Regions from separate parts of the Corynebacterium sanguinis genome, predicted to be linked through region 1. Evidence: riboswitches for the same ligand, from Rfam matches in the RefSeq annotation. Region 1 holds a riboswitch; the other holds the start of a gene.

Region 1 (4,208 bases):
GCCGGAATCCGGTACGGTCCCGGGTGACCAATTCCGTATACATAAGGACACTCATGCTCGCTTCAGGTCTTGTCGTCGGCGCCGCCCTCGGCGCCATCATGCAGCGCGGCCGCTTCTGCGTCACCGGCATGCTGCGCGATGTCTTTCTGCAGAAAAAGGGCCGCGGACTCGTCGCCCTTTTCATCGTCATCGCCGTCCACGCCGTCGGCCTCGCCGCCTTGACGACGCTCGGCGTCATCGCACCGGACTACCGCACCTTCCAGCCCGTGGCCGTCATTACCGGCGGTTTCCTCTTCGGCATCTCCATCGTGCTCGCGGGCGGATGCGCCTCCGGCACGTGGTACCGCTCCGCCGAGGGCCTCGTCGGCTCCTGGTTCGCGCTGGTTTTCTACGCGCTGTCCGCCGCCGCGATGAAAAACGGCATGCTCTCCGGGTTCGAGGCCTGGATGAAGCAGTGGGACACCGGCTGGACAACGCTGCCGCAGACCTTCGGTGTTTCCCCCTGGTTTTTCGCCATCCCGCTCGCGCTAGCGACGGCCTGGGCCGCGCATTACTACCTGGCCAAGGACGCCGCGCGACCGAAGGTCACCTTGCAGCAACCCTGGTACAAGAAAGCGCTGCACCCCTACACCGCGGGCACGCTCATCGGCATCCTTGGTGTGATCGCGTGGCCGCTCTCCGCCGCCACCGGGCGCAACGACGGCCTCGGGATTACCACGCCGAGCGCGCACGCAGTCTCCTTCATCACCACGGGCGAGGAGAAGTTCTTGAACTGGGGCACCCTGCTGGTGATCGGCCTGTTCATCGGCGCGTTTATCGCCGCGAAGGCGTCCGGGGAATTTCGCGTGCGCGTGCCTGACGCCACCACGACCGTGCGCGCCATCGTCGGCGGGATCGGCATGGGCGTCGGTGCGGCGCTCGCCGGCGGCTGCACCGTGGGCAACGGCATGGTGCAGACCTCCCTGTTCAGCTACCAGGGGTGGGTCGCCCTCGGGTTCATCGCCCTGGGCGTCTTCGTCGGGTCCAAGATCTGGCTCAAGCCCTCGGTTGCTGCGCCGCAGGGCACCTACAGCACCGAGGACTCCATCCGGTCCGCGGAGGACGCGGTGATTGAATCCACCCCGCAGGGCGGCGGGTTCCAGGTGGCAACGGGACTGATCACCGTGCCCACAACGCAAAAACGCGCCACGAAGGCGCGTCCTATTGGGCCGGGGCGCTACAAGCTAGACACCCTCGGGGCGGTGTGCCCCTTTCCGCTGATCGAGGCCAAGGACGCCATCGCCGAGCTTGACGACGGCGAGAAGCTGGTCATCGACTTCGACTGCACGCAGGCAACCGAGTCCATCCCGCAGTGGGCCGCCGACAACGGCCACGGGATTGAGGACTTCGCTCAAAACCGTGACGCGGGATGGGAAATCACGGTGGTGAAGAACGCCGCTCGCTAGACTAGCTTGGCGATGACAGCGTTGACGTCGCCGGCGAGGACGGCGTCGATAAGCGCCTTGTTGGCGAGGTAGAAGTTGTTGTAGTTGTCGCGGTTCGCTGCGTACGCGGTGTGCAGCTCGGCCGGGACGGCGATGTTGTTCTCGTTCAGGCGGGCAACGATCGCGTGGTACAGAGCGTCAACCTGCGGCGCTGCGGCCGGAGCGGCTGCCGGGGCCGGAGCAGGTGCCGGAGCAGGTGCCGGAGCAGGCGCGGCCTGGGCGTCGCGGTTGGTCGGAGCGGAGTTCAGGCCAAGGCGAGCGGAGCAGGAAGGCCATGCGCCCCAGCCCTGGCCGGCGAGGGTGCGCTCGGCGACGATGATCTGCTGCTCGCGGGTTGCCTGGTGAGCATACGGTGCGAACTGGCCGCCACCGTAGGCGCGCCAGGTGGACGCGGAGAACTGCAGACCGCCGTAGTAGCCATTGCCGGTGTTGATGGACCAGTTGCCGCCGGCCTCGCACTGAGCCAAGCGGTCCCAATCGGAGTCCGGAGCAGCGTTGGCTGCCGGTGCGATGATACCGGTCAGTGCTGCCGCGGCAGCGGTGCCAGCGAGCGCCTTCTTAGCGAAGGATGCGTTCTGCTTAGAGTGACGTGCCATGAAGATTGTGTTTCCTCTCTTGTTAACCGCCTGCGAAGTTAGCTGTCGGGTTCTGGCGCAAGGTGCCAGGCCGCGGGTGCGGCTTCACCCCTAGGAGTGACCTCCGGCGCGTGGGTGACGCGCGTGTGGGTCCTCCGCTTCTGTCCACAATGTCAATGTTGGGGAAGAATTGATTCAGGCCGGACAGAATTCGGCGTGGCCAAAGGTATATGGTTATGCGCCCGGGTTCGGGCTTGCGGGCGACTATATCGGTTTATAACGATTGAGTCACGCGGACAGCACGGAACGGATTCACACGAGTTACATCCACTTTAGTAGATTGCGTGAGAACGCAGTTCAGGACGGTTTTCCTGGCCTATAGTGACGTGCATCACGTTAGTAGAATATTCGGAACCGGCGGCGGTTATCGCGAGTAGTACAATGGCGGTTCTCGAAAGGAAGGAAAAGGCATGCCCGTTGGAAAAGTGAAGTGGTACGACGCTGACAAGGGTTTCGGCTTCGCCTCAAACCCGGGCGATGAGGACGTGTTCGTGGGCAAGAACGTCCTACCCGAAGGCGTCGACGAGCTCGTCGCTGGCCAGCGCATCGAATTCGACTTCGCCGCTGGGCGCCGCGGCCCCCAGGCGCTGCGCGTCAAGGTCTTGGACACGCCGAAGCGGCGCCAGACGCACCGCTACAAGCCCGAGGAGCTCAACAAGCTGCTCGCCGACATGATGACGGTCCTTGAAACGCAGATCCAGCCGGCCCTCGAGGCGGGTCGCTACCCGGACCGAGCGCACGGCAAGCAGGTTGCCGAGATCCTGCGCGCTGTGGCCAAAGAGCTCGACGCTTAAGAGAACGCCACCGACCACGTCGCAATCACGGGGACTTCCTCGCCTGCGTCGTTGGTATCCACGGCCAGCGCTGAGACCTCCGCCACGACGAGCCGGGCGGAATCCTTCACCGCGGGCACCGAGGCCTGATTGGCCTGGCCGGATTGGAAGATTTGCTCCTCGTTGGCCGCTGGGTCGTCGTAAATGCTCAGCAGGCGCCAACTCGACGCCGCGAGATCCTCGGGAACGCTCACGCTCACCTCGGAGGCGGGATCGAGGTCAAACGACGGCGGCTCGCCCCCGACGCACTCCGCGTCCAGCTCGCACACCGTATAGGGAGCGACCTCGAGCTCGGTTCCGCCGTTGGACACCACCACGCGAATCTCGCCCACGGGGGCGGCGGGCTTGCTGCGCTGGTAGTCAACAATGAGGTAGAACCCGCCGACGAGCACCACCGCGGCGACGATGAGGAGAGCCAGAAGCTGCCACGCCTTGAGTTTCATGGATCTCTACCCTACGGCAGCGGGTTGAAAGCTCACCCTGTAGAGGTCCGGCCAGCGCTTGCCGGAGAGGTAGAACTCCTCGGTGCCCGGGATGTGCGCAATCCCGTTGAGCACGTTGTTCGGGTCGGGCGCGGCGTTGTTCGGCAGCGAGGAGGCGTCGATCACGGCGGTGACGTCGCCCGTGGTGGCGTCGATACGCACGATGTCGGTGGTGAGGAAGACGTTGGCGAAGATCTGGTCGCCCACGCACTCGAGTTCGTTGAGCCGCGGCACTTCCGTGCCGTTGAGGGTGACGTCGAAACGCTCGCGCTCGGCGAGGGTCTCTGGGTCCATGCGCCGCAGCTGCGAGGTGCCGTCGGAGAGGATCACCTCGCCGTCGCGGGCGCACACGCCCCAGCCCTCGCCCTCGTAGGTGGTGCGCCCCAGCTCGTCGAGCGTCTGCGCATCGCGCTTGATGGCGACACCGTCCTGCCAGGTCAGCTGCCACAGGTGGTCGTCGACGCGCGTTAACCCCTCGCCAAAAAATCCCGGGTCGATATCGCGGCTGGCCATGACTTGCCCGTCCGGGGTCGCGCGGTAGATCCGCGAGCTGCCCACCTGGCCGGTGCCGACGTACAGCGTGCCGTCGTCGGCGACCTCGAGGCCCTGGGTGAAGCTGGAGGGGTCGAAGTCATAGCGCTCTTCGACCACCGCCTTAAGCTTCTCGACGCCCTGTTCACGCGGCTGCTTTAATTCCTGCGAAGAACACGAAACCAGCGCAGGTGTCAACAACAATGCGGCAAGCGGCGCGGCGGCTTTGAGGCTTAAGCGGGG
Region 2 (4,208 bases), 1.0 Mb from region 1:
ATCCTCGTCGGCATGATCGAGGGCTTCATGGGCTACTCCCTGCCGGACGACCTGCTCTCCGGCGTGGGCCTGCGCATCATGTCCGCCATCATCGTGGGCATCCCGATCATCGGTACCTGGATGCACTGGGCGATCTTCGGCGGCGACTTCCCGTCGGACCTCATGCTGAACCGCTTCTACATCCTCCACGTTCTGATCCTGCCGGGCCTGATCCTCGCGCTCGTCGCGGCTCACCTGCTGCTCGTGTGGTTCCAGAAGCACACTCAGTTCCCTGGCCCGGGCCGCACGGAGAACAACGTCGTGGGCATCCGCATCATGCCGGTGTTCGCCGTCAAGGCCATCGGGTTCATGTTCGTTGTTTTCGCCGTGCTCTCCGGCATGGCGGGTCTGACCACCATCAACGCGATCTGGAACCTGGGCCCCTACAACCCCTCGCAGGTTTCCGCTGGCTCCCAGCCTGACGTCTACATGCTGTGGACGGACGGCGCGGCGCGTGTCATGCCGGCGTGGGAGCTCTACTTGGGCAACTACACCATCCCGGGTGCGTTCTGGGTGGCGCTGATGTGTGGCATCCTGGTGGCACTCCTCTTCGCCTACCCGTTCATCGAGCAGGCTGTGACCGGCGACCGCGCCCACCACAACCTCCTGCAGCGCCCGCGCGACGTTCCGGTGCGTACCGGGATCGGCGTCATGGCTGTAACCTTCTTCCTGCTGCTGACCATCTCCGGTGGTAACGACCACGTTGCGCACTTCTTCGAGATCTCGCTGAACGCGATGACGTGGTTCGGTCGTATCGGCCTGATCGTGTTGCCGCCGCTGGTGTACTTCATCACCTACCGCATCTGTGTCGGTCTGCAGCGCTCCGACCGTGAGGTGCTGGAGCACGGTATCGAGACAGGCATCATCAAGAGGCTGCCGAACGGTGCCTTCGTCGAGATCCACCAGCCGCTCGGCCCGGTCGACGAGCATGGTCACCCGGTGCCGCTCGAGTACGCAGGCGCCCGCGTGCCGAAGCAGATGAACCAGCTCGGCTACGCAGACTCCGAGACGATCGGTACGTTCTCCCCCGCAGAGCTCGATGTCACCGAGCGTGTCCGCGATGCGGCGGAGAGCAACCATCACGACGAGATCGAGACGCTGCGCGCTCTGGAGGAAACGAAGCATCTGTCCGACCGCGACGCGACTCCGCGAGACGACAAGTAGTCGCTTCACCGAGCTCGATAAAAGTACGAAGAATGGACCTTCCGAAGGGGAGGTCCATTATTTGTTACAACCCGATAACAAAGGGGACGTGACGAACGCCACATAAAGGAACTATAGAGAATCCGGGCACGGCGCCGAGCCGGGTTTCCGAGGTGGTTGAGACGGGAGAAGAGCCTGCTAGGGGCAGTAATTTCTACTTTAGTAGAAACGGGCGCGGCTCTGAATTGACCGCACCGGGCCGAGCGATGTCGCGGATCTCGGAAAATAACGGCGTGATAACGGATGTCGCATTGGACAATCCCCGTTGCGGTTTCGTAACCTACTCGAGACTTTGCGGCAACGAACGTTGGATGCAAGTTACGACAACAACAAACATATAACGCCGAATCCTCGGCAACGGCAGCGCACAAGGCGCCTGCGGTTGTAGGGGAGCCGGGGACCCACCACAGGGCCCGCGGGCCTCACCTGGGGTTAATGCGCGCAAGGATCTTCACCCAACTTGTTAGGTAGGAGACGGAGCGGCGCAGGACTTTTCTCAAGTCCAACCCGTCAGCTAACCCGGTAGGCAAGAGAAGATATGGAGTAATTCACGTGGCACAGCACCTTCGCCAGAACTCGTCCGCAGCGCGCAACATTGCTGCCGTTTCCGCCCTCGTTACGGGCGCAACCCTTCTGGCACCCGCCACCGCAGACGCGGCCGAGGTTCGCGTCCCCAACAGCCCCGTCAGCGTCCAGGTCCCGGGTATTGAGAACGTGCCCGGCATCGCGGCCATCCCCGGTATCGAGATGTGGATCCCCTCCCTCGGTGGCCAGGCATCGGGCGGCGACGTTGCCGCTGCGATCGCCGCAGTGAAGGCTGTCCCTGGCGTCACCAACATCCCGGGCTTCTCCGCCTTCCTCGCGGACGCTGAGACCCGCTACGTCTCCGCCCCGGTCGAGACCTCCACGCAGACCGTTGCGGCCGCGGCTGCCGAGGCTCCGGCTGTCATCGCTCCGGCGCCGTCCGCCGGCCAGCAGATCGTCGATATCGCCCGCTCCAAGATCGGCTCCCCGTACGTCTACGGCGCAGCGGGCCCCAACGCTTTCGACTGCTCCGGTTTCACCTCCTGGGTCCACGCCCAGGCTGGCAAGTCCATCCCGCGCACGTCCCAGGCCCAGGCTTCCGGTGGCACCCCCGTCAGCCTGGACAACATCCAGCCGGGCGACGTCGTGGTCTACTATGGTGGCGCCTCCCACGTTGCTATCTACGCGGGCAACGGCACCATCATCGACGCCCTGAACTCCGGTGCTCCGGTTGCAGAGCGCCCGCTAAACATGATGCCGATCCACTCCGTGGTTCGCTTCTAACCCGCTCGCTTCCACCGGCCTCGCGTGATCGCTGCGCGAGGCCGGTTTCGCGTCTTAAAACAATTGCTCCGTAATAGATTGATTCTCGGGAGCGGGGCGCTATAGTGTGTAACAGTTCTATAAAGCTCGGGCCGCGTTGCTGCGTCTCCAGCGCCGCATTCACGCTGGATGTGGCCCATATCCTGCTTAGGGTTTAACAAGGAAGGTTTCGAGGAAGTCACCGTGGGAAAGCACTCTCTTCCTCCGCGCGCTCGCCGAAGCGCCGGAACAATTGCATACACATCTATCTCGCTTGCCACAGCGGGCGCTGCCGTGGCGGGACTCGTTTCTCCCGCGCACGCTGAGGACCTGGACACCCTCATCGCGGAACTGGGCACCGTCTCTGACGAAGCGACCGCAAAGATGGAGGAGATCAAGGCCCTCGAGGTTCAGCTCGACCAGGCGCGCGCGGAGCTCGATGAGAGCGCTCGCGTCGCCGCTGACGCCCAAGCTAGGGCGATGGAGGTGCGCGGTGCCCGCGCGCTGCAGCAGGGCGACGTCAACGCCGTTGCCACCTCGACCTACCGAACGCTGCAGGTCGACAGCGTGGTGAACACCCTGGGTTCCGCGACTCCGCAGGAAGTCATTGACAGGACCACCTACCTCGGATCCATTTCACGCAAGCGCCAGGAGCAGCTTGAAGGCCTGCGCGCCGCGAGCGAAGAAGCCATTCAGGCTGCGCGTGAGGCGGACGTCGCTAAGGCGACGGCGCAGTACAACCGCGTCAAACTTGACGCGCAGAAGGCTCAGCTGGAGAAGGAGCGAGCCGACATCGAGGCCCGCATTAAAGAGGTTGAGGCCCGCGTGGATGCGCTGACGCCCGAGGCGCGCCAGGCATGGATGAACCAGTCCAACCCGGTGCCGGTGGACCTGCTCAACCCGGGCGCGTTCGGCAACGCGATCACGGCCGCGGCGCTCGCGCAGCTGGGCAAGCCCTACGGCTGGGGCGCGTCCGGCCCCGATGCCTTCGACTGCTCCGGGCTGATGGTGTGGGCGTACTCCCAGAACGGCAAGTCGATCCCGCGCACCTCCCAGGCGCAGCTGGCCGGCGGCACCCCGGTGTCCATGTCGGACCTGCAGCCGGGCGACATTATTGGCTACTACCCGGGTGTCACGCACGTGGGCATGTACATCGGCAACGGCCAGGTCGTCCACGCCTCTGACTACGGCATCCCCGTCCAGGTCGTGCCGCTGAACTCGATGCCGGTCCAGGGAGCGGTCCGCTACTAGAATGCCGGTGCTGCTGGTCGCCAATGACTTCCCACCCACTGTCGGTGGGATTCAGTCGTATTTGCGGGACTTTGCTGACGAATTTGTACGCCGCGCCGGCCCCAACGAGCTCATTGTGTTCGCCTCCACTCAGGACGCCGACGCGGCGCGCTGCTGGGATGCGGAGGTGGACTACACCGTGGTGCGCTGGCCGCGCCGCGTCATGCTGCCCACCCCGGCGACGGCCCGCGAGATGCGCCGCCTCATCCGCGCCCACGGTGTGGCGACGGTGTGGTTCGGTGCCGCCGCGCCGCTGGCGCTCATGGGGGCGGCGGCAAAGTCCGCCGGGGCGAAGCGCGTAGTCGCCTCGACCCACGGCCACGAGGTCGGGTGGTCGATGCTGCCGGGCG

Evidence for each region. A riboswitch is a leader RNA that binds a small molecule or an ion and turns the genes downstream of it on or off. The one in region 1 is predicted to bind cyclic di-AMP.
Region 2: it holds a riboswitch for cyclic di-AMP, as region 1 does, so the genes downstream of both, E3227_RS07460 (C40 family peptidase) here and E3227_RS00945 (resuscitation-promoting factor Rpf1 domain-containing protein) in region 1, are expected to answer to the same signal.

What each region holds. Positions count from the first base shown of each region.
Region 1 is NZ_CP038157.1:175,273-179,480, reverse strand. It holds gene E3227_RS00950 (YeeE/YedE thiosulfate transporter family protein) at 54-1,445, shown strand; gene E3227_RS00945 (resuscitation-promoting factor Rpf1 domain-containing protein) at 1,442-2,080, opposite strand; cyclic di-AMP (ydaO/yuaA leader) riboswitch at 2,092-2,254, opposite strand; gene E3227_RS00940 (cold-shock protein) at 2,530-2,913, shown strand; gene E3227_RS00935 (DUF2771 domain-containing protein) at 2,910-3,395, opposite strand; gene E3227_RS00930 (glutaminyl-peptide cyclotransferase) at 3,402-4,208, opposite strand, start outside.
Region 2 is NZ_CP038157.1:1,533,587-1,537,794, forward strand. It holds gene qcrB (cytochrome bc1 complex cytochrome b subunit) at 1-1,203, shown strand, start outside; cyclic di-AMP (ydaO/yuaA leader) riboswitch at 1,574-1,782, shown strand; gene E3227_RS07460 (C40 family peptidase) at 1,795-2,550, shown strand; gene E3227_RS07465 (C40 family peptidase) at 2,773-3,819, shown strand; gene E3227_RS07470 (glycosyltransferase family 4 protein) at 3,821-4,208, shown strand, end outside.